DNA from 3 places in the Pseudoalteromonas sp. MT33b genome. Region 2 is predicted to be linked to each of the others. Evidence: predicted binding sites of a transcription regulator. Region 2 holds the regulator's gene; each other region holds the start of a gene.
What was found. Region 2 encodes ArgR, which controls arginine synthesis, uptake and breakdown. Its sites were predicted from a motif close to ANTGAATANNTATTCANT; they were not measured.
Positions count from the first base shown of each region.

Region 1 (8,312 bases), 1.3 Mb from region 2:
GCAAGAGTTTAACTTTAGCCAGTTTGAAACGCTTAACCAAATATTAGTTAATCAAGCTGGCTACTATGGCGTACCAAGAAAGCTTGCTCATGAACGTGCTGAAAAATACCTAAAACAACTTGGTTTATTTGAGAAAAAAGATAAACAAGCTCGCACGTTATCGGGGGGAATGAAGCGCCGTTTAATGATTGCCCGTGCGCTTATGCACGAACCAAAGTTACTTATTCTTGATGAGCCTACGGCGGGGGTTGATATTGAACTGCGTCGCTCTATGTGGGATTTCTTGCGTGAAATCAATAAACAAGGCGTTACCATTATTCTTACCACGCACTATTTAGAAGAAGCGGAATTGTTGTGTAAGAACATCGCTATTATTGATAGTGGTGTGATTGTCGAAAACACCACAATTAAAGCGTTACTTGCCAAGCTTGATAAAGAAACCTTCGTGCTTGACTTAAAACAGCCAGTTAACCCTATCAGCCTTGATGGTTATCAGTTTACTTTAACCGATGATCATACCTTAGAAGTTGAGGTGGCTAAATCGCAGGGGCTAAATCAGGTGTTTACGGCGTTAACCGAGCAAGGCAATACAGTGCTCAGTATGCGTAATAAGGCCAATCGATTAGAAGAGTTGTTTGTGGGTTTATTAGAACAAGGGCGAGGCGAATAATGTTTAAATATGGTGTAGCGCTAAAGAGTATTTGGATTAAAGAGTGTATTCGTTTTTTACGTATTTGGGTGCAAACGCTGGTACCGCCAGCAATTACGATGAGCCTTTATTTTGTTATTTTTGGTAACCTAATTGGCTCACGCATTGGTGATATGGGTGGTTTTTCCTACATGGAATTTATAGTACCTGGCCTCATCATGATGTCGGTGATTACTAACTCTTACTCTAATGTGGCGTCGAGCTTTTATTCCACTAAATTCCAAAAAAGTATCGAAGAGCTACTTGTGGCACCGGTGCCTAATTACATCATTGTACTAGGCTACATGGGTGGAGGTATGACACGAGGCATGTTGGTTGGCTTAATTGTTACGTGCGTGTCTTTGCTATTTGTTGATATTCAAATTCACAATATTTTCGTGATTATGGCGACTGTGATTTTAACCTCAGCCGTATTTGCTCTGGGGGGCTTAATAAATGCAATTTACGCAAATAGCTTTGATGACATCAGCATTATACCTACGTTCATTTTAACGCCATTAACCTACTTAGGTGGGGTGTTTTACTCGATTACCCTGTTACCTGAGTTTTGGCAGGGGGTATCGCAAGTAAACCCAATTATATATATGGTTAATGCATTTAGGTATGGCTTCTTAGGTGTGTCGGATGTCGACTTATCGGTCGCGTTTGGTGTACTAGGATTATTTATTGTGGGGTTATTTACGTTAGCTTTAACGCTAATTAAACGCGGTGTGGGGCTTAGACACTAATGACAGATGCAAATTCGAGAAGTATTGTATCGAATCAACCCGGCTTGCATGACAAGCTAGACGAGATTGTTTTAAAGCACTTAAGTGCAGAGTTTAAAAAACCAATTGCAGCGCACACGCAAGCTGCATTTGACCAAGTGAATGAAAAAGTTCACGCATTCAATGGACCAATTATTCTTGATTCATGCTGTGGGGTGGGAGAGAGTACCGCTAATCTTGCTAAGCGCCACCCAGAGGCACTTGTTATTGGAATTGACAAGTCGTCACATCGTTTAGATAAGCACGATATTGAATATAAACAAACAGACACTGGCCAGTATATTTTGGTACAAGCTGATTTAAATGATTTTTGGCGTTTAGCGGTTGCAGCAAATTGGCAGCCAACTCACCATTATCTGCTTTATCCAAACCCTTGGCCAAAAGCTAAGCACTTACAAAGGCGCTGGCATGGGGCCGCAATTTTTCCATTTATTGTTAAACTTGGCGGCCGATTAGAGCTCAGAAGTAACTGGGATATCTACGTTAAAGAGTTCGCTCGCGCCCTTGAGTTGGCTGGACATCCATGCCAAGTTGAACGCTATGAACACGATGTGCCTATTACGCCGTTCGAGCGAAAGTATTGGGCCAGTGGACAGCAGAGCCACCGCTTGGTCATAAACCTTTAAATTTGCGTGTTAATGTAGGGAGTGGGTGGAGCAAAATAATTACCTTGCATGAGTGTGATACCCGCACGTGAAAGTGCATCGGCAATTTGCTCACTTTCTACTTGCTCAGCAATAACCGCTAAGTTTAATTGCTGAGCATACTTCACTAAATGCTCTATAAACATAAAACTATCGGCATTATTGTGTATTTGGCTTACTAGGTCTTTGTCGAGCTTTAAGCCATCCACTTCAAGCTTTAAAATGTGAGACAAGTTTGAGTACCCCGCACCAAATTCATTGATCATCACTTGCGCCCCTTTATTCTTTAATAAACTAATAAAGGCTTTCACTTGGCTAAAGTATGCAATGGCTTCAGTTTCATGAAACTCAAAAATAATATTGTGTGGTTTTGGGTAACGCCTTAATTGCTGCTCTAGAAATTCACTTAAACTTGGATCGAGAATATCTTGCGCGGTGATATTGATACTCCAGCGCACATTTGTCTTTCTGAATTGTTCAATACATCGTGAAAACATGGTGCGTGTTAACAACCCGTCCATGCGTGAGCGTTTTAATACAGCCATAAAGTAATCAGGGCAATGAATCCGACCTTGTGCAGTTGCCATTCTGGCTAAGCTTTCATAGTGACTTATTTGCTTCAGTTCCGTGTTATAAATTGGCTGAAAGTAGGGCACGATTCGATTGTTATCGAACGCTTCTCTAACTTCTTTAGCGAGAGTGACGTTGTGTCTAAATTGCTCTTCAACTTGTTTAAATACATTCTCATAGCGAACAATACGTTGATTATTTAACTTGGCTTGTTGCAAGGCTATATGTGCATTTTCTATGAGCATGAGTTTGTTACACGAGGCGATTCCAGCATGCAAAGTAATATAAATAAATGGCTCGCTTAGCACAGGAATTGCGTGATTAAAGGTATTGATAATATCGTCAATACGTTGCTCAGCGTTGCGAATATTCAATAATGCGATTTTATTCGTCGCTAAACGAAAGATTGCGCTCTCGCTTGGTATGCGGGATTGAAAATATGTGAGTAGATTAGCCATCACTCTATCGCTGACATCGGTGCCATAAAAACTACTAATATCCTCAAGCTCATTGATACTGATAACAGCAAGTTCCATGCGGTGTCTGGTTGTTCTTTCTATGTAATTCTCGAGCGCAATATGATTGGCAAAGCCGGTGCGAGCATCAGTCAGGAGTGAGCGTTTAAGCTGTAAAAAATAAAGCCACGCGATTAAAGCAACAATAAAGAAAAAGAAGCCGCTTGTAATGGTTGCTTTTGTTATGCTGTGTTGCAGTTGCTCATTGAGATCATCAATAGCAATGTCTGCACCTGTAATATAAGTGTGGCCGTTTTTGTCAACAAAGGTCACAAAGATACTTTTAAAGTTGCCCCAGTGATCTTGTGATATTTCAAAAACGGGTTCTGTCGAAAAAAAAGCTTCTTTATTGATGTCGGTGGCTTCAGGGTACGCATCTAAAAAGTGTGTCACGCGTCCACTGTTGTGATCTTTTTGAGTATAGCTAGAGGCACTAAAGAATACCGTATCATCGCGCAGCACCATCGCATATACATACGCTACCTGCATTTGCTTAGCGTAGTCAGATAAAGCCCTGCTCTTATCTTTATACAGCTCAGGTGAAATAGTTTGGCCTGCATTCACACGGGTATGATAATCATCCCCTAAAATATGCTTAACACTGATTGCCGCATTGAGTAATTTGGCATCAACATTCGCCATTATCTCACTACGTGTTGATTCATAGGTGTAATAAATATAGCCAAATAAGCTAATAAAAAATGCGGCAAAACCATAAATAAGCCAGCGTGTTCTTTGCATTCCATTCGGCATAGGTGTTCCCTTTGCAGTTATGACTTGATTATACTTAAAAAATACGCAGCTGATAGCAGAAAATTACGACAAAATTCACCCATCGATCATTTTTTTGTCACCGAAAGCATGGCTTTTTGGCTTTAAGCGAGACATTTTCATGATATTCCAGTAAAGTTAGCCAATTTCATAGAAACAGTGCCGCAAAATGTAAACCTCAATGTTCCTGCATTGGGTTCATTTTTAAGCTGCTTATAATGGGTATTAGGATGGATCAAAAGCGTTGTGCCGTCGCCTCTAAAGAAAGTTTGATTCGTATTTTTACGGTGCCAGAAGCACCAGACTCGACACTGAGTAAAATTGAATCAGAGATTTCAAGCAACCTTGCAGGATTCTTAAACGAGAATATTGCTGCGATTGAGAAGCCTCTTCATGAGATAGAGAAAGACTTTCAATCGGCAATGATTCCAGAAGAGCCCACATTTGTATCTGACTATGCTCAAGATATTATGGAGCAACTTGTTGCGCATTCAGTTCATACAGCCGCGCCTAGCTTTATTGGCCACATGACTTCTGCTTTACCGCACTTTGTACTGCCGTTATCAAAGTTGATGGTAGGTCTGAATCAAAACTTAGTAAAAATTGAAACCTCAAAAGCGTTCACCCCACTTGAACGACAAGTGCTTGGTATGATGCATCACCTTGTATATGGACAAGATGATGCGTTTTACAGTAAGTGGATGCATAGTGCAAAAACGTCACTCGGTGCATTTTGCTCAGGGGGGACAGTTGCCAACATTACCGCACTGTGGATTGCACGAAACCGTTTATTAAGAGCGGATGGCGATTACAAAGGAATTGCAGCTCAAGGCTTAATTGCGGGTATGTTGCATTATGGCTATAAAGGGCTTGCTGTACTGGTTTCTGAACGAGGTCATTACTCTCTTGGTAAAACAGTCGATTTATTGGGAATTGGTCGCGACAATATCATTGCAATAAAAACCGATAAGAACAATAAAGTAGACATTCAAGCCATGCGTGAAAAAGCGCAAGAACTGGAAGCGGCAGGCATTAAGGTAATGGCGCTGGTAGGTGTTGCGGGTACTACGGAAACAGGCAGTATTGACCCCCTTAATGATATGGCTGATTTAAGTGAAGAATTGGGCTGTCATTTCCATGTTGATGCAGCATGGGGAGGAGCAACCTTATTATCGCAAAACTATCGCCATTTATTGAGTGGTGTTGAGCGAGCCGATTCAATTACAATCGATGCCCACAAACAGATGTATGTGCCAATGGGCGCTGGTTTAGTGTTATTTAAAGACCCAGCAGCAACCGATGCGATTGAGCATCATGCAGAGTATATTTTACGTAAAGGCTCAAAAGATTTGGGGAGTCATACGCTTGAAGGTAGTCGCCCAGGCATGGCAATGTTGGTGCATGCATGCTTACGTGTCATTGGTCGTAAAGGTTACGAGATGCTGATTGATCGCAGTATCGTTAAAGCACGTACCTTTGCTGAATTAATTAGGCAAGACGAAGACTTTGAGCTGATTTCAGAACCTGAATTGTGTTTATTAACCTATCGATATGTCCCTAAACAGATTCAAGAAAAACTTAAAAATGCTGACGAAGAAACTAAACTCGATATTTATGCTTCACTGAACCGTTTTACGGCCAGTATGCAAAAACGTCAGCGTGAAGCTGGGCGTTCTTTTGTATCGCGTACACGTTTAACCCCTGCGCAATACGATTACCAGCCTACCGTGGTGTTTAGAGTTGTGTTAGCGAATCCGCTTACGTCAAAGGCTATATTAAAAGATATTCTTGCAGAGCAAAAAGAACTGTCTAAAACAGATCCTGTATTTAAAAAGTATTTAAGTAAGTACATGGATTAGGTGATATAAATAAGTAAAAAGGAGCTTGAAAGCTCCTTTTTTTATACCAATTTGCGTATTTCAATGAGCAAGGTTGAGGCAATAAAAGCTCGTTGATAACAATGCAAAAATTTCGTTATTTAGGTATTCTCGGCAATTGCTCCTGCATTGCTCCTGCATTGCTCTACCTTCTGCATCTATGCAGTCGTAAATCAGCAATTTTTAACGCAGTTAGCGACTGGTTTAATCCCTCAAAATGATTAAAAATTATTGCAAAATGGTATTATGCCTTTTGAAAACAGCTAGCCTTAATCATTTCACTGATGATCTGTTGCGATGGTTTGATTTTTTCCATGGCTAAAAACTCATCAGGCTGATGTGCTTGGTTGATTGACCCTGGCCCCATAACAATCGTTTCACAGCCTAATTGTTGAATAAACGGCGCTTCGGTGCAGTAGTTAACTGCAACCGCAGGTTGGCCTGACACCTTTTCTGCCAGTTTTACTAAAGCGCTATCTGTGCTGCCGCTGAATGCAGGTATTGGGTCGTGTAAGTCAATAACGCTGACAGCGTTTGGATACTCAGTATTTATTTCATTGGCTGCATTAATCAAAATGGCTTGCAGCTCTTGTACGCTTAAACCGGGTAGTGGGCGCATATCAATGTGCATTTCACAGCAGCCACAAATACGGTTTGCGTTATCGCCGCCATGAATATGACCTAGGTTTAATGTTGGGTACGGTATTACAAAGTGCTCAACTGAATATTTATTCTTTAATTCGTCTTTAATGATTAACAGTTTTGTAATCATTTTATGCATGACTTCGATGGCATTTAAGCCTCGCTCAGGGTCTGAGCTGTGACCCGAACGACCCACAACGCGAATCGCTGAACTCATGTGGCCTTTATGAGTAAACACCGGTGTCATGTCTGTTGGCTCGCCAATAATACAGCGCGCGGGCTTTAAATTAGGGTGGCGACATATTTGCTGAGCACCCGCCATTGTCGTTTCTTCATCGGCTGTGGCTAAAATTAATAAAGGCTCTGTTTGCTGGCTTGCATCAAGCTCACTAATGGCCTGCAGTACAAAAGCAAAAAAACCTTTCATATCAATGCTGCCTAAACCGAATAACTTGTTGTCATGCTCGCTTAATTTAAACGGATCATAATTCCAGCGGCTGTCATCAAATGGCACGGTATCGGTGTGGCCCGCTAACATCAGTCCCCCTTCACCTTCACCCCGTCTCGCTAATAAATTAAAGCGACCTTTGCCATGCTCAAGCTCTGTAATTTCGCAGCTAAAGCCTAAGGTTTCGCACCAATTGGCAAGTAAGGTAATGACCTCTTTATTGCTCATGCATAAAGAGTCTTCAATTGCACTAATTGAAGGCGCAGCAATCAATTGTTGATACATCGATAAAAAAGAGGGAAGCGACATAAAAAAATCCAAAAATAATTATTCAATCTAATTGCATAACAATATAAAAGTATTTATTATGAATATCAATTCACTTTTTGAGCATAAATATACTTTAAAGTAGCGTATGAACACAAAACGACGATAACCTTATTTCATTACTTTAGATAGTGTTTTTATTCGCTAAACAGCGAGTAGTTTTAAATGTGTAAATAGATAAGTTAAATAGGTAAAACCAAGCAATGAATGTAGTGATTATTGGCGCAAGTGGATATAGCGGCGCAGAGCTTGCGAGTTTAGTCGCCAAGCACCCACAACTAACTTTAAAGGCATGTTATGTCTCTGAGGGCAGCTTAGATAAAAATAAGTGTTTAAGTGACTTATATCCTGAGCATTTAGGGCTTTTAGACCATCCATTACAGCCATTAACAGCAGCCGCTTATACCGACATCGAACAGCATGCTGATTACGTGTGTTTATGTACAGATCATGAAGTGAGTGTTGACCTTGCTCCTCGATTTTTAGCAATGGGTAAAAAAGTATTCGATTTATCAGGCGGCTTTCGTTTAGCTGGGAATGAGGATTACCTCACTTACTATGGCTTTGCGCATCAGCATCCAACGCTTTTAACACAAGCAGCCTATGGACTAGCAGAGTGGAATGCGGATGCAATCAGTCAGGCAAATTTGGTTGCGGTTGCAGGCTGTTATCCTACAGCCGCACTTAACTCATTAAAACCATTGAAAGAAGCCGGCTTATTAGCAGAGCAAACAATTATTATTAATGCCGTGTCAGGCGTCACGGGGGCGGGTAGAAAAGCGAGTGTTAATACGCATTTTTGCGAAGTATCACTTGCGCCTTATGGGTTATTTAACCACAGGCACACACCTGAAATTGAACAACATTTAGGCCATCCTGTGTTATTTACCCCGCATTTGGGGAATTTTCCGCGGGGAATTTTAGAAACTATTTATGTGCAATTAAAACCCGGTGTAACACCAGAGCAAGTAACAGAAGCGTATCAGGTGTTAGCCGATGAACCGTTGATTCGTTTACTTGGAAGCAAAATACCCAGTATTAA
Region 1 covers NZ_CP059831.1:611,264-619,575, forward strand. Annotated here, with positions in the region: gene H3302_RS02940 (ABC transporter ATP-binding protein) at 1-670, shown strand, start outside; gene H3302_RS02945 (ABC transporter permease) at 670-1,437, shown strand; gene H3302_RS02950 (tRNA (guanosine(46)-N(7))-methyltransferase TrmB) at 1,437-2,102, shown strand; gene H3302_RS02955 (EAL domain-containing protein) at 2,099-3,958, opposite strand; gene panP (pyridoxal-dependent aspartate 1-decarboxylase PanP) at 4,207-5,835, shown strand; gene argE (acetylornithine deacetylase) at 6,098-7,252, opposite strand; gene argC (N-acetyl-gamma-glutamyl-phosphate reductase) at 7,474-8,312, shown strand, end outside.
Region 1: the regulator ArgR is predicted to act here: its motif matches at 7,310-7,327, upstream of argC (N-acetyl-gamma-glutamyl-phosphate reductase).

Region 2 (8,312 bases):
AGAAAATACGCTTAACCGCGAGTTTAGTGCGCAGAAGCCAAATCAAAAATGGGTGACGGATGTGACAGAGTTTAAAGTGGATAATGAGAAGGTATATCTATCGCCTATGATTGACCTATTCAACCAAGAGGTAATCAGTTACGAAGTCAGAAAATCCGTTGCACTCCCTTTGGTAACTGACATGCTTAAAACAGCAACTGCTAGGTTGAAGCCAAATGAAAAGCCAGTTGTACACTCAGATCAAGGGTGGCAATATCAAAACAAACAATATCAAAATCATCTCAAGGAAAAAGGGTTGCAACAAAGTATGTCTAGAAAAGGAAATTGTTTAGATAATGCGGTTGCTGAGAACTTCTTCGGCATATTGAAGAGTGAGATGTACCACAACGAAACGTTTAAAGACGTGAATGAGCTTATTGAAAACATCAAAGAATATATCCACTATTACAACAATGAGCGTATTAAGCTGAAACTAAAAGGCCTGAGTCCGATACAGTATCGAAATCAGGCCTTGGCAGCCGCTTAAAAATGAGTCCAACTTTATGGGGTCACTTCAGAGTGCGGTTTTTATAAATCTGTTTGGCTTTACTATTAAAGACCTGCGCGCTCTTTAATAGCAGCAACAACTGGCGAGCCACCAAAGCCATTGGCTTCAGCCCATGCGATGTCTGCACCGTCTTCAAATGAAGAAGATGGTAAACGCTTAACAATATACTCACCCGTATCGTTTGCACCACTCACAATTGCATGACGAAGCATGTTGTTGTCATTGCACTTAAAAGCGTCGATGATATTACGGATCTTTACGCGTGAACTTTTTAGTTTATCACGTAAACGATTCTTATCATCTGCAGCAATGTACTCACAAAGTGAAAGCGCCAACTGCTGATCGTCGGCTTTAACAGGTGCTGTGTACGCAACTGAAGCCGTAACAACTGCTGCGGCTAATAACATATTTGGTAACTTCATCATATTTTGCCCTTATGTAATACTTTTAGCTTACCAAGCTTGACTATTATTGTACCAATCAAACCATTTTATCGCAATATTGTTAAGGTTTTTTATACAAAGTAACAAAAGTATACGGGTGTGGATTATTGTTATCTGGCAGTTTCTCTTCCTGCTCGACAACTGTCCAGTTAGCAACACTTTCGTAATCTGGGAACTGCGTATCTCCCTCTACATCAAGATCAATGAAGGTTAAATAAAGTCGCTCTGCGTGAGGAAGAAACTGCTGATAAATATTTCCTCCACCGATGATCATCACTTCATCTGCCTCTTTTACTAGGGCTAGCGCCGCATCTGGCGACGTTACAACCTCAATCCCTTCTGCTTTATAATCAGCATTACGGCTAATAATTATGTTTTGACGCCCTGGTAATGGTCGACCTATAGACTCAAAGGTTTTACGTCCCATAATCACAGGTTTAGCCATAGTAACCTGTTTAAAGTGCTGTAAGTCGGCAGGCAAATGCCAAGGCATTTGATTGTCTTGACCAATAATACGATTATTTGCCATTGCAGCAATCATTGAAATTTTCACACTACACCTTTAATACTTTTTTCTTATTAATAAAAAAGGAGCACGAGGCTCCTTTTCCGTTTTAAACTTTAACGTTGGTAGATAACTTCAACATCGTAGTCATCATCGTCCCAATCATCCCAATCGTCGTCGTCATCTTTCGACGTTGCTTTTTGATGGTATGTATCCCATTTAAATTCAACTTCTTCTTTCTCTTCTTCAGCGAATTTTTCTTTCGGCATACTATCAAGCAACGCCATGATATCGTGACAAAGTGCTTGGGTATTTTGCTTGTTTGCGGCAGAAATTCGGTAAACATTGGTTTCTTCACCCAGCTCTTCAGCTATTTGTTGGCAAAGTGCTTCAGCTTCGTCTTCTGGCAGCAAATCTATTTTATTAAACACTAACCAACGCGGTTTATCAGCAAGTTTAGGGCTGTACTGATGAAGCTCATTAACAATCGCAAACGCATTGTCCACTGGGTTAGTGCCATCGACAGGCATAATATCGATGATATGTAACAGCACACGACAACGCTCTAAGTGTTTTAAGAAGCGAATACCAAGACCCGCTCCATCAGAGGCACCTTCGATTAATCCTGGAATATCGGCTATGACAAATGACTTATTAGCATCAGGACGCACAACCCCTAAATTAGGAATAAGCGTTGTAAATGGATAGTCAGCAACTTTAGGTTTAGCCGCAGATACACTGCGAATAAATGTTGATTTGCCCGCATTAGGTAACCCCAGTAAGCCAACATCAGCAAGCAACATCAGTTCTAAACGTAAATTTCTTACTTCGCCAGGCGTACCTAATGTTTTTTGGCGCGGAGCACGGTTCGTACTTGATTTAAAGCGTGCATTCCCCAAGCCATGGAAGCCTCCTTTTGCAACAACCAGTTTCTGGCCATGCATTGTTAAATCACCTAATGACTCTTCAGTATCAACATCTGTAATACGGGTTCCAACAGGTACTTTTAGGACTAAATCATTGCCCTTCTTACCGGTCATATTGCGACCGTGACCATTGGTGCCACGCTCTGCTTTATGAAAACGCTCAAACTGATAATCAATTAAGGTATTTAAGTTTTCATCGGCCTGTAGATAGACACTGCCACCATCGCCGCCATCGCCGCCATCAGGACCGCCATCCGGCACATATTTTTCACGTCGGAAAGATACGACACCGCTGCCGCCATCACCCGCGTCACAACGAATTTCCACTTCATCTACAAACTTCATGATTACTCACTTTAAGATTGGCTTGTTAATAACTGTATTATACACCTAATTATATAGCTAAGCATCTTCGTACAGTGCCGAAGATGCTTAGCTATATAATCGAGTGCCTTAAAACAAAAAACCCCGCAAAGGCGGGGTTTTTCAAATATCGAGATGATTACTCAGCTACGATATTTACGTATTTACGGTTTAAAGGACCTTTCTGTTCGAATTGAACTTTACCATCTGCTTTTGCGAAGATAGTGTGGTCTTTACCGATACCTACGTTTGCACCAGCGTGGAACTTAGTACCACGTTGACGAACAATGATGCTACCCGCTAGAACTGATTCGCCACCAAAACGCTTAACACCTAGGCGTTTGCTTTCTGAATCGCGACCGTTACGAGTACTACCAGCTGCTTTTTTATGTGCCATTTCTAAGTACCTCTAATTAAGCGCTAATGCCAGTGATTTTAACTTCAGTGAACCATTGACGATGGCCCATTTGCTTACGAGAATGCTTACGACGTCTAAATTTAACAATCTTCACTTTCTCACCGCGACCGTGTGAAACAACCTCAGCTGTCACTTTACCACCGTTTACGAACGGTACACCGATCTCGATTTTCTCACCATCAGCAACTAAAAGTACTGAATCAAATTCAACTGCTGCACCAGTTTCAACGTCTAATTTCTCAAGACGAATTGTTTGACCTTCAGTCACACGGTGCTGTTTACCACCACTTTGGAAAACCGCGTACATAATTAACTCCGTCTGTGCGCCCTCAAATCGACGCAACTAAAATATTCTTCAATAGGGCGCGAAGTTTACGCTAATGCGCAAAAACTAGCAAGCCTCTTTTTAGATAAAATGAATAAAAAATAGCTGCATTAAGGGCAATTCAATATTTTCCCTTATTTTATCCTAAAAACACCGCTTGCCAAGCGGTTTTTGCGATCTTGTGACAATTAAATGACCGAGACAAATATAGCTAATAAATCAGTCTAGAATGTTCACTTATTAAACAAGCAGATAAAATTAAGTCGTTATAATTGAGCCGAAAACAGAAACTTTAACGTGTTTTTTTATTGAATCATCACAAAATATCGAGCAAGCGCAATTTTTGATGTACAATCAGCCTCGTATACCCATAAAAATTGGCTCGGAGATCAATGGATATAAAAGCTATCCAGGCGTTAATCGAAAATGAAATGGATGACGTCAATCAACTTATACATGCCCAAATGCGCTCAGATGTCGCGTTGGTTAATCAACTTGGTTTATACATAGTTAACAGTGGTGGCAAGCGTGTTCGCCCCATGTTGGCTATTTTAGCAGCTAAAGCTTTAGGCTATGAGGGTAAAGATCACATTACCCTAGCAACCATCATTGAGTTTATTCACACAGCAACTTTGCTGCATGATGACGTGGTTGATGAGTCTAATTTGCGTCGAGGTACACCTACCGCAAACGCAGAGTTTGGCAATGCAGCCAGTGTGCTCGTGGGTGATTTTATTTACACTCGCTCATTCCAGCTTATGGTTGGGCTTGGCAAAATGCCGATCATGCAAATTTTAGCTGATGCGACCAATGTCATTGCTGAAGGTGAAGTGTTGCAGCTTATGAACTGTAATGACCCTAACACCACCGAACAAAGCTATATGCAGGTTATTTACAGCAAAACCGCCAAGCTTTTCGAAGCCGCAACGGGTCTTGCTGCTATCATTACCGAGCAAGACGAAAAAGTCCTCGACGCATTAAACCTATACGGCATGCATTTAGGGACTGCTTTTCAACTAGTAGATGATGTACTTGATTACAATGCTGATGCACAGCAACTTGGCAAAAACATTGGTGATGACTTAGCTGAAGGTAAACCTACTTTACCGCTTATTTACGCGATACAAAAAGGCACACCAGCGCAAGTAAAACTAGTTCGTGAAGCCATTGAACTAGGCAATGGTATGGATCACTTAGACAGCATTCTAGCGACGCTCGCTGATACCAAAGCCCTTGAGTTTACAATGCAAAAAGCAGAGCAAGAAGCTGATAAAGCCATTGCATGCATTGCTTTTTTACCCGACACGCCATACAAACAAGCGTTAGAAAGCTTAGCGCGGATTGCGGTCGCCCGCGCTCACTAAGCGATACTTTATTCGAGCCATTAAAAAAGCCTGCAATTGCAGGCTTTTTTGTTTTAAGCGCTTCAACATGCATGTGAAGCGCTTAGCATCAATCGGGATTAACCGTTGATAAAATCAACACCTTCTTGGATGTCTTTGTTAAGTGTCGCTAGCATGTCGTTCTTAGCTTGCTCTTCGAATGCACTTAACTCACCGTAAGAAAGAATTTCTTCAACACCGTTCTTACCTAAACGTACTGGGTGTGCGAAGTAAGCAGCATCACCATTTTCAACAGCAACGTATGCGTAATCTACCACGTCTTCACCTTGTAAGCCTTTCACTAAAGACATACAAAAACGAGCCGCTGCGGCACCCATTGAAAGTGTTGCTGAACCGCCACCAGCTTTAGCGTTAACAACTTCAGTACCTGCATTTTGGATACGTGGAGTAAGTGCTGCAACTTCTTCATCAGTGAAAGTAACGCCTTCAACTTGTGAAAGAAGTGGCAGAATGGTTGTACCAGAGTGACCACCAATAACAGGGACTTTAACGTCAGTTGCGCTTAAGCCTTTAAGCTCAGCTACAAACGCTTCAGAACGGATCACGTCAAGAGTCGTAATACCGAATACACGGTTAGCATCGTAAGTACCCGCTTTTTTGAATACTTCAGCAACGATTGGCACAGTGCCATTTACTGGGTTAGTGATGATACCTACTAACGCTTTAGGGCAGTTTTTAACGATGCCTTCAGCTAATGTTTTGATGATACCTGCGTTTACGTTGAAAAGGTCCGAACGGTCCATGCCCGGCTTACGTGGCATACCCGCTGGAATAAGAACGATATCACAACCTACTAATGCAGCGTCCAAGCTGTCTGCACCAAAGCCTTCAACTTTAACGTCAGTTGGGATGTGAGAAAGATCAACCGCTACACCAGGAACAACAGGGGCAACATCGTATAACGATAATTCAGAACCTGCAGGTAAACTTGTTTTTAATAATAAAGACAATGCTTGGCCGATACCGCCAGCTGCGCCTAAAACAGCAACTTTCATTGGAATTCTCCGTAATTTGAGGTAGGAAATATTTGTGGCCCTAAAGATAATGAAATTAGCGACTAAAAACAAATTTATCCTGCTTATTTCGCGTATAATTTCGACCATAGTTGTAAACTTAGCTGTAACGTGACGGTATTTGGACGACAAATGCAAACAAATACTGCATAACTATGCAGAATTGTGTAGAATTACTTCATATTTGATGAATAAAAGAAACGACAACATGCAACCACAAGACAAACAAGAAGCACTGATCAAAGCGTTTAAATCGTTATTAAAAGAAGAAAACTTTGGCTCACAAGGGGAGATTGTCGAAGCATTAAAAGACCAAGGCTTTGATAATATTAGCCAAAGTAAAGTCTCACGCATGTTGAGTAAATTTGGCGCTGTACGCACACGCAATGCAAAACAAGAAATGGTGTATTGTTTACCTGCCGAAATGGGTGTGCCAACCGCAAAGAGCCCTCTTCGTCAGCTTGTTATCGACATCATGCACAACGAAATGATGATTATTATTCGTACCAGCCCAGGGGCTGCACAGCTGATTGCCCGATTACTGGATTCATTAGGTAAGGCAGACGGTGTACTGGGTACAATTGCAGGCGACGACACTATTTTTATCGCCCCTGCAAAAATTTCTGAAATCGATGTCACGCTAGACCGTGTTAGAACATTATTCGATACAGTTTAACGTTAAAGCTGCTTCAAAAAGTTTACTGACGGGGCGAAAAATGCAGACCCCATGTCGGCTTGTGTAAAATCGAGCCAATGGTCATAACATTCGCCCTGCCCTAATCGGCTTTTGAGTACCTGTTCAAACGCATCACCTTGCGCTGCACACGACACCATTAAAATGCCCTGTTTATGAACGTCACCAAACGGCATGCTTTGATTGAGTATGAGAGGCTGACCCTTTTCATCTTTTAATTCATTTCGTACTGCATGACTCGTTTCAACAGCTGGCATTATTAACGTGTTATCAAGACGTGTACGCCCCATGATTTGCTCTTGCTCAGATAACGACAAATGTTGCCACACGCTTAGGTCATGCACAAAACGCTGCACATGAATATAACTTCCCTGATCTTCAAAATGACCCGGCTTATCAATCAGTGCGGTGCTTCGCTTTTGTCGCCCATGCGGAGTGTCTCCCGCATAAATAAAGCCATTAAAATCGCGGCCATCTAAAAAGCGAAAGTTACGAACTTGTTCCACCAGCTCAACATCAGGTGTAAATAATTTAATGATTTGTAGAGCAAAAAGGTGATTTACATCTTCACGATCAGAGCGAATTTGCACAAACAAATCGAATGGCTGCGCACTCATGACGTGCTCACTGTGCGTCACATTTGGAAAGCTTTGTAATTGGCTTGGAATAAACTCTGGCAGTATATGCGGCCAGTACTGCGCACCAAGCGCAACCACACATGACAACATGGCTTCAGAGAATTGGTCTGCAAACTCGTCTTGAATGACGCTTACGCGTTTAAGTTTTTTGCGTAATGACTCATCGTGACCATCATAAACATTAAAAAACAGGTGCAAACCGTGTAAGTTTGCTTCAGCACAAATCCCAGATTGCGCTTGCGCCATAATGAATCCTTAGCTACTCGTTATCAAACATACAGACAAGGAATTCAGGATTATAACGTTCTGTTTAATCTTCGAAAAAATTGACCGTATGTGGCATTATTTTTATTTTTACTAGTTGTTCGACCGCTAGTACACGATCATTTTCGGCAGCAACTTCTAGCTCCTGCCCAGCAATACGTACCTTATACACATAACGCGTACCGATAAAACGTCTGTTGAGTATGGCTTGACTACTTACATCGCCGTGCTCTGCCTCACATAACTTAATATGATGAGGTCGTACATACACCACACCGTGTTGACCTTGATGCTTGCTTTCGGTTAGCGAATGTATGACACCATACGTCGTTTCATATTCAGTTGGCGTTAAGACTTTTGCCGTTAAGTATATGCCCGTACCAAGAAACTCTGCAACCTCCTTTGAGTTAGGTTGGCTAAATAACTGCTCAGGAGTGCCTTGTTGCGCTATTTTTCCACCGTGCATCACCGCAAGCGTATCAGCAAAGGCAAACGCTTCTTCTTTTGAGTGCGTCACAAAAACAGCGGAAACTTGTTGGTCTTTTATAATCCGACGAATATCAGCAATTAGTTCAAAACGCACTTGGGTATCAATGTTCGAAAATGGCTCATCAAGTAGTAATAAACTGGGTTTATATGCCAAAGCTCTCGCTATTGCGACACGTTGTTGCTGCCCACCGGAGAGTTGATGTGGGTATCGTTTTGCACAGCCATCTAGTTTAACCAACCTGAGCATTTCACTCACGCGCTCACGTTTTTGTGCTTTACTCATA
Region 2 covers NZ_CP059831.1:2,888,446-2,896,757, forward strand. Annotated here, with positions in the region: gene H3302_RS13065 (IS3 family transposase) at 1-526, shown strand, start outside; gene H3302_RS13070 (DUF3718 domain-containing protein) at 592-972, opposite strand; gene folA (type 3 dihydrofolate reductase) at 1,052-1,531, opposite strand; gene cgtA (Obg family GTPase CgtA) at 1,612-2,766, opposite strand; gene rpmA (50S ribosomal protein L27) at 2,924-3,181, opposite strand; gene rplU (50S ribosomal protein L21) at 3,198-3,509, opposite strand; gene ispB (octaprenyl diphosphate synthase) at 3,920-4,891, shown strand; gene mdh (malate dehydrogenase) at 4,990-5,925, opposite strand; gene argR (transcriptional regulator ArgR) at 6,152-6,619, shown strand; gene H3302_RS13110 (Dyp-type peroxidase) at 6,622-7,521, opposite strand; gene H3302_RS13115 (ABC transporter ATP-binding protein) at 7,586-8,312, opposite strand, start outside.

Region 3 (8,312 bases), 1.5 Mb from region 2:
ATACGTGACTAAGTACTTACACTTAAACAAAAAAATGGTTAAAACGGGTCAGAAAGTGAAGCAAGGCCAAAAAATTGGTACGGTCGGTGCCACTGGTCGTGTAACAGGCCCACACTTACATTATGAGTTTTTGGTAAATGGTGTACACCGTAACCCTAAAACGGTAAAACTACCTAAGTCAGAACCCTTGCCTCGTGATGAGTTAGCCAAGTTTAAACCTATTGCAGATAACTTCTTAGCGCAATTACAGCGTAACCGTGAAATGCAATTAGCCTTAAACAAATAAGCTAAATTAATAATGACAAAGCCGCTGCACGTTGTAGCGGCTTTTTTGTGCTTGGCCCTAAATTACCTTACGAGTAAATAAATAAGCTGAATAACCATTGAGATCATCACCAGAGGCCAAATGTACTTAGCGTATTTAGTTGCGCCATCAAGGCCCAGTTTTGAATGGTACTTTTCAAGTAACGGCACCAGAATAACCAAGGCAATAAACAAGCAAAGTAAGATAACAAATATATTCATGGTGGCTTCCTAATGTAGACGGTAATGTAACCAGTTTATAGGCAAAAAAAAGCGCAGTAAAATTACTGCGCCAGTCGGTTGGAAGTAAAATGTGTAATCGATTTATTAACCTACAATCGCTAACAAAATACCTGCTGCAACAGCACTGCCTAGTACCCCTGCAACATTTGGCCCCATTGCATGCATTAACAAGAAATTATGCGGGTTACTTTCAAGGCCTACTTTATTAACAACACGCGCAGCCATCGGAACGGCCGACACTCCAGCAGCCCCTACTAGCGGGTTAATAGGTGATTTAGAAATCTTATTGAGGCCTTTTGCCATAAAGACACCAGACGCTGTACCAATGGCAAAAGCCAATGCACCAAGTACTAAAATACCTATCGTTTCGACAGTTAAGAACTTATCGGCAGCCAGTTTTGAGCCAACAGCAAGACCTAAGAAAATAGTGGTAATGTTAATGATCTCGTTTTGCGCACTATTACTTAAACGGTCAACAACACCAGACTCTCGCATTAAATTACCTAAACAAAACATGCCAACAAGAGGGGTTGCCGCTGGTAAGAACAAAATAGTTAGGCTCAATACCATAAGCGGGAAAATAATCTTCTCAGTTTTCGACACAGCACGTAATTGTGGCATTTGAATTTGGCGCTCTTCAGGCGTTGTTAAAGCTCGCATGATAGGCGGTTGAATTATAGGAACCAATGCCATGTACGAATAAGCAGCTACTGCAATGGCACCTAATAAATCAGGAGCCAATTTCGACGCTAAAAATATTGCCGTTGGACCATCGGCACCACCGATAATAGCGATAGCGGATGCATCTTGCAGGGTAAACTCAAAACCTGGAATAAAGTTAAGTAAAATGGCACCAAATAAGGTTGCAAAAATACCAAACTGAGCAGCAGCCCCCAATAACAACATGCGAGGGTTTGCAATTAAAGCACTAAAATCTGTTAATGCACCCACCCCCATAAAGATCAACAGTGGAAAAACACCTGAGTCGATACCAATGTGATAAACATAATATAAAAGCCCACCTGGGTCAGATAACCCAGCAACTGGAATGTTTGTCAAAATAGCGCCGAAGCCAATGGGTAAAAGCAGCAACGGCTCAAAATTACGTGCAATTGCCAAATACAGCAATAAGCACCCTACGGCAATCATAATCAAAGCAGGAAAGGTAAAGTTTGCTATACCCGTTGCATGCCAAAGGTTTAAAAGACCATCCATCTTCTATCCCCTACGCTAACGAAATCATAGCATCGCCAGTGGTAACTGAGTCACCTTCGGCTACTAAGATTTCAGCGACAGTGCCTGTATGTGCAGCACGGACTTCGGTTTCCATTTTCATTGCTTCCATAATGATAACCACATCGCCTTGATTTACCGTTTGGCCCGGCTTTACCTTAATTTTAAAGATATTACCCGCCAATGGCGCATTGAGCGTTTCACCCGCTGACGCTGATGCCGATTGTGGAATTAATTCGCTGTCTTTAAGAGTAACTTCTTTAAGCTCACCACCTTGCGCTACTACGACATCGTAAACTTTCCCATCAACTTTTACGCTATACTGCTCAGCTTTAACGGCATTTTTGCCTGACGTAGGTTGTTTACTTTCAGTCTGGGCAGTTTGAGCTGTTGGAACTGCTTCAAATGCATCAGGGTTATGGCGGTTTTTAATAAACTTCAAGCCAATTTGCGGGAATAATGCATAAGTAAGCACATCATCAATTACTTCATCAGCAAGCTCTAAGCCTTGCTCTTTGGCTTCTTTTAAAAGCTCGGCTTCTAATTTCTCAAGTTCAGGCTCAAGTTTATCAGCAGGGCGACAAGTAATCGGTTCAGCACCATCAAGGACGCGTTCTTGCAGCTCTTTATTCATTGGCGCTGGTGTCGCACCATATTCACCTTTAAGTACACCGGCAGTTTCTTTAGTGATTGTTTTATAACGCTCACCAGTTAATACATTAAGTACCGCTTGTGTTCCTACTATTTGTGAGGTGGGTGTAACAAGCGGAATGAACCCTAAGTCTTCACGAACACGCGGGATCTCAAGTAATACTTGGTCTAATTTATCTGCTGCACCTTGCTCTTTAAGCTGGTTTTCCATGTTAGTTAACATGCCGCCAGGCACTTGTGCTAGTAAAATTCGACCATCAACCCCTTTTAAACTGCCTTCAAATGCCGCATACTTTTTGCGAACATCACGGAAGTACGCAGCAATTTCTTCAAGTTGATTTAAATCGAGTTCAGTATCGCGCTCTGTGCCTTCAACAATTGACACAATTGTTTCAGTGGCACTGTGGCCATACGTCATACTCATTGACGATATTGCGGTATCAAGCATATCAATACCCGCATCAATTGCTTTTTGATATGTTGCAGTGCTAAGCCCTGTAGTCGCATGACATTGCATAGCAATCGGAATTGAAACTGTCTCTTTCAACCCTTTAATGAGTTGCTCACACTCATACGGTTTTAATAAACCCGCCATATCTTTAATACAAATAGAGTGGCAACCAAGCTCTTCTAATTGTTTAGCAAGTTTTAACCACATATCAAGCGTATGAACAGGGCTTACCGTATACGAAATAGTCCCTTGCGCGTGCGCTCCCACTTTAACAGCCGCTTTAATCGCCGTTTCTAAGTTACGTACATCATTCATCGCATCGAAAATACGGAATACATCAACGCCATTTTTATGGGCGCGTTCAACAAATTTTTCAACAACGTCATCAGCATAGTGGCGATAACCTAAGAGATTTTGACCGCGTAATAACATTTGCTGTTTAGTGTTTGGCATTGCCGCCTTTAGCTCACGGATACGCTGCCAAGGGTCTTCACCTAAATAACGGATACAGGAGTCAAAAGTAGCTCCCCCCCATGATTCAATAGACCAATAACCTGCATGATCAAGCTTTTCGGCAATAGGCAGCATATCATCTAGGCGCATACGCGTTGCTAATAGAGACTGATGCGCATCACGCAATACTAATTCGGTTAGTTTTAATTTAGCCATGTTCAAGCTGCTCCGTTATTGTTGTTTATTTCTAAATTGAGCGATAGCAGCGCTGATAGCTGCAATATGTGCCGGTGGTACCCCTTGCTGAGGCTGTAATTTTGCGGTTCGGACTGGAACTGAGCTCGCAGAGTTTTCAAATCGCCCCAACAATTTCGACATCAGCAGTACGGCTGAAATCAAAATACTGAGAAAGATAAATACACCCACCATACCCGTTAGCATTAAGCTGGCTGCGGTTGTAAGTAAGCCACCAATATCCATACTGCTCCCCTCGCTACTCAGAATAAAAAAACACTTAAATCGAATATTTATACATTTATAATAACAAACAAAACTTATTTTTAAAGCTTTATTGTAAATTGGTAAAACCAATTAATTACAGAGTAACACATCAAACAATTAATTAACACCAAGCCATTACGGCAATTAACTACCCAATATAGACGATAAAAATACTCAATATAGTCAAAAGTTATATGTAAAAATAGTTAACTGTGTAACGTAGCAGCGTAAAAATCAGCTAAAGCAAGGGGTTTGGTAACTTGTATGCCATACAGGTTAAATTGGTCTTACCAAGAAAACATAATCACAGGCGTCCACTTTCAGCATAGAAGTTGAAAAATTATCACTATGAATAAGTTACATGATCACTCGTAATAATTACCAAACGACACGCCACAAAAAAAACCGAAAACAAAACTAACAAATTGAAAAATAAGGACTTTAAAACTTTGGTATGGAACTCGCTTCAGTCTAATCAACCGAAACGAAATTAAATAACCAAGGAGAACATTATGTTACGCTGGACAGTTACTTTTTTAGTTATAGCGCTAATCGCTGCAGTGTTAGGTTTTGGCGGTATTGCAGGGGCCGCAGCAGGCATAGCTAAAATCATATTTTTTATATTCTTAGTTTTACTTGTTATTTCACTTATATCAGGTGCTCTTAGAGGCAATGTACCTAAGTAATAACAAACCAACAGCAATTTACTTTACTAATTTATTTACAAGGAATTTCATTATGAAAAATTCAACTTTAAAAGCAGCTACTATCGCCCTATTTTCAGCTTTATTTATTATGGGGTGTGAAGACAACACAGCAGAAGAAGCTGGTGAGCGCATTGATGAAGCAGTAACCGACGCTCAAAATGCAGTAGAAGATGCATGCGAAGAAGTTAAAGAAGGTGTAAAAGCAGAAGAAACTAACTGCTAAAAATAGAGACTTTACGAAAAAAAGCGGCTTTATAAGTCGCTTTTTTTCGTAAAGCATTGGTATTTTTGAAAAACATATACAAAATAACGAAGTATTTTTTTACTTTTACCTAATATATATACTAAGCTGATATTGCTAAGAATGGACTATCAGCAGTATTCCATTGTTTTCTAGCCAACTATAATTTATTGGGAGATAACAATGTTAACCAGCAAACTATCTAATGCTATAAGATTAGCAATTAGTACAGGCTTCGTGTCATCAGTTTTACTGTATGCACCAACAAGTTCAGCCGAAGAAGAAACTGAAGCAAAAAAAGATCTCGAAGTGATATCAGTCACCGGTAGTCGGATTAGACAACCTGGTGCGGTCTCTGCAAGCCCTATTGTTTCAATTGGAGAAAAAGAACTAGGTTATCAACAAGAACCTGAAGTAGAGCAAATCCTTAGAACCCTTCCCTCAACAATCCCTGGAGACGGTAGTAACGTAAATAATGGCTCTGGCGGTGCAGCAACCATTAACTTAAGGGGCTTAGGTTCACAACGCTCTTTAGTGTTAATGAATGGTCGCCGGATGATTCCATACAACTATAATGGGTCTGTTGATAGCTCAACAATCCCCACAGCCCTCATTGAAAGAATTGACATTATTACCGGTGGTGCTTCTGCGGTATACGGCTCAGATGCGATTGCAGGTGCTGTGAATGTAGTCTTAAAAGATGACTTCCAAGGCGTTGATTTAGACTTTAAGCACTCTGAAACAGGTGATGGTGATGGCGATAAAGACAGCATAGCTCTGACAATCGGCTCTAATTTAGAAGATGATAAAGGCAATGTGGTTCTCTCTTTAGGCTGGAGCCAACGTGATCAAATCTTACTGGGTGACCGTCCGTTGGGCCTACTCGGTATAGAAACTAAAACAGGTGCTAACTACGAGCAATTCCTCAATGGTGAACCCCCAATTCCAGCACCAGCAGATTGTAGCGGTCCAAACTCTGTTGAAAGTGGCGGTTCAACAACAGCATTCCCTACGAGATTTGCGATTGTAGGTGCGGGTACAACAGGTTCTGGGCAATTTAGAAATGACGGAACATTGCAACCAGACACCTGTAGTGTATTTAACTTTAACCCTTATAACTTCTACCAAACACCTTCAGAGCGTTATTCTGCTACAGCCATTGCTAAATATAACTTAACTGATGAGCATAAAGTATATTCAAGCTTCAACTACACAAATACCAGTGTTGATACTCAGGTCGCACCATCTGGAACATTTGGTTCAAGCTTCAACTTACCGCTTGCTAATCCACTAATTGGTGACCAAGCTAGACAATTTATGATTGACGGGGCAACAGCAGCTCTGGCAGCTGGAAGCTTAGATGATAGCAACTGGCAAGACGTCAATGGCAATGGTATCGTTGATAGTGAAGACTATTTAAAAGTTCAACTTCGCCGTAGAACGTTAGAACTTGGCGCAAGAACAGAACGTTATGACAGTGCGCAATTCCAACTTGTAACTGGTGTGACAGGTTTCTTCCTTGATGACTGGGAATACGATGTTAGCTACCAATATGGTGAATCTAACAGAACCACAGTGCGTGGCGGCTATACTAACCTAACTAATATTCAAAATGCTCTTGATACAACAGATGGTGTCACTTGTAAAAATGGTGATTCTAGCTGTGTGCCAATCAATTTATTTGGTGGTTTCGGTACAATCACTGAAGAAATGGCAGGATACGCTCAAGCAATCGCCCTACAACAGCAAAAATACAGCCAAGAAATTTTCACCGCAACGGTTAATGGCGCCATTAATTTTATCGAAATTCCAGGTGCAGGTGCGCCACTTTCGATGAGCTTTGGTTATGAAAATCGTCGCGAAAAAGGCCTTTTTGAACCGGATGAATGTTTAAAACTTGCCCCTGCAAGCTGCCAAGGGGGAGCAGGTGGTAACCAGCTACCAATTTCGGGTGGCTTTAAAGTTGATGAGGTATTTTTAGAAGGTTACCTACCTGTGTTAGATGGGTTACCTGGTGCTGAAACACTTGATGTTGAATTTGGTTTCCGCTGGGCAGACTATGACACTGTTGGTAGTAACGAAACTTGGAAGCTCGGTTTTAACTGGCGCCCTGTAAGTGATGTACTTGTTCGTGTAATGCAACAACAAGCAACACGTGCACCTAATGTTGGTGAGATTGCTTCACCTGTAGTCACAGGCTTAGACAATGCACAACAAGATCCTTGCTCTGTCGCAAATGCCGCTAATATTGATGCAACGTTGAGACAACTTTGTATTTCAACTGGCATGACTGACGCGCAAGTAGGTAATGTACAAGATGTAATATCTGGTCAAGTGCAAGTTATCAGCGGGAGCGATCCTTTGAACCCACCTGGTGCTGAAGAAGCAGAAACATTTACTGCGGGTATTGTCTGGACGCCTGAGTTCAGTGCAGTTGAAAACTTTACAATTACACTCGATTACTACGATATTGATATTGATAATATTATTGGTAACTTCTCAGCTCAGGAAATTCTGGATGCATGTTATGTACTTGGCGATGCAAACGAGTGTGCAAAAATCAACCGCATTGGGGGTGATTTAACAATTGCTGGCGCGGGTATTGAGCAATTTACGACCAACTTAAAAAACCAACGCGCCGAGGGTGTAGAGCTTGGGTTTAATTTTGGTATTTTGCTTGATGATATGGGCGAATTGCAGTTCTCTGGTAATGTAAACAAATACCTAACTCAAGAATCACAAAGTTCCAGCACTGCCCGCATTATTGACTGTAAAGGGTATTTCAGCACAAGCTGTGATCCTGTTTCTGAATTACGCTGGGTACAACGTACTAGCTGGATTTGGGAAGACTTTACGGTTTCATTACAATGGCGCCATATAGATGGTGTTGATGTTGAGCCAATCGAAGCACCTAATGTTTTTGAAGAATTCAGAAGTATTGAAAGCTACGATTACTTCGATTTATTTGCCAGCTATCATGTTACCGAATACATGAATGTTACATTCGGTATTGATAACATGTTTGAAAAAGAGCCACCTGTAGTGGGCGGTGAAGCTGGTGATACAAGCTCAAACTCAGGTAACACATTCCCAAGTAACTATGACGTTTTAGGTCGTCAATTTAAAATGGGTGTGAAGTTAAAGTTTTAATAACTTAAAACCAGAGCGGCTTATAAAGCCGCTCTTTTTTTACTTAATTTTTTACTTACATTGAACAGTTAATACCTTCCCTGACGCCATACTGTTAATTTGCCAATTACCATCGACTAAACTCACCTTCGCTATATCACTTACTTCAAAGTCGCCGGGTACATTCAAACGGGTTAAATTATCAGCCAGTTGCTGCTGACAGTATGGGGGTGTATCACCATGCATTACCAACACCGGCTTATCAGTGCGCTTTGCAAAGTCATTGATTGCATCTCGATATACTTTAAAGGCGTCGCAGTCGCTTCGGCGTGAATCAGCGCATGGCTGCTTTTTAGTTGAACGATAGATATCGGCTTGAAAGCCAAACACATATGCTTTC
Region 3 covers NZ_CP059831.1:844,809-853,120, reverse strand. Annotated here, with positions in the region: gene H3302_RS03995 (peptidoglycan DD-metalloendopeptidase family protein) at 1-286, shown strand, start outside; gene H3302_RS03990 (hypothetical protein) at 349-525, opposite strand; gene H3302_RS03985 (sodium ion-translocating decarboxylase subunit beta) at 631-1,761, opposite strand; gene oadA (sodium-extruding oxaloacetate decarboxylase subunit alpha) at 1,772-3,550, opposite strand; gene H3302_RS03975 (OadG family transporter subunit) at 3,566-3,814, opposite strand; gene H3302_RS03970 (DUF1328 domain-containing protein) at 4,348-4,521, shown strand; gene H3302_RS03965 (hypothetical protein) at 4,574-4,765, shown strand; gene H3302_RS03960 (TonB-dependent receptor domain-containing protein) at 4,967-7,933, shown strand; gene H3302_RS03955 (hypothetical protein) at 7,985-8,312, opposite strand, start outside.
Region 3: the regulator ArgR is predicted to act here: its motif matches at 3,853-3,870, upstream of H3302_RS03975 (OadG family transporter subunit).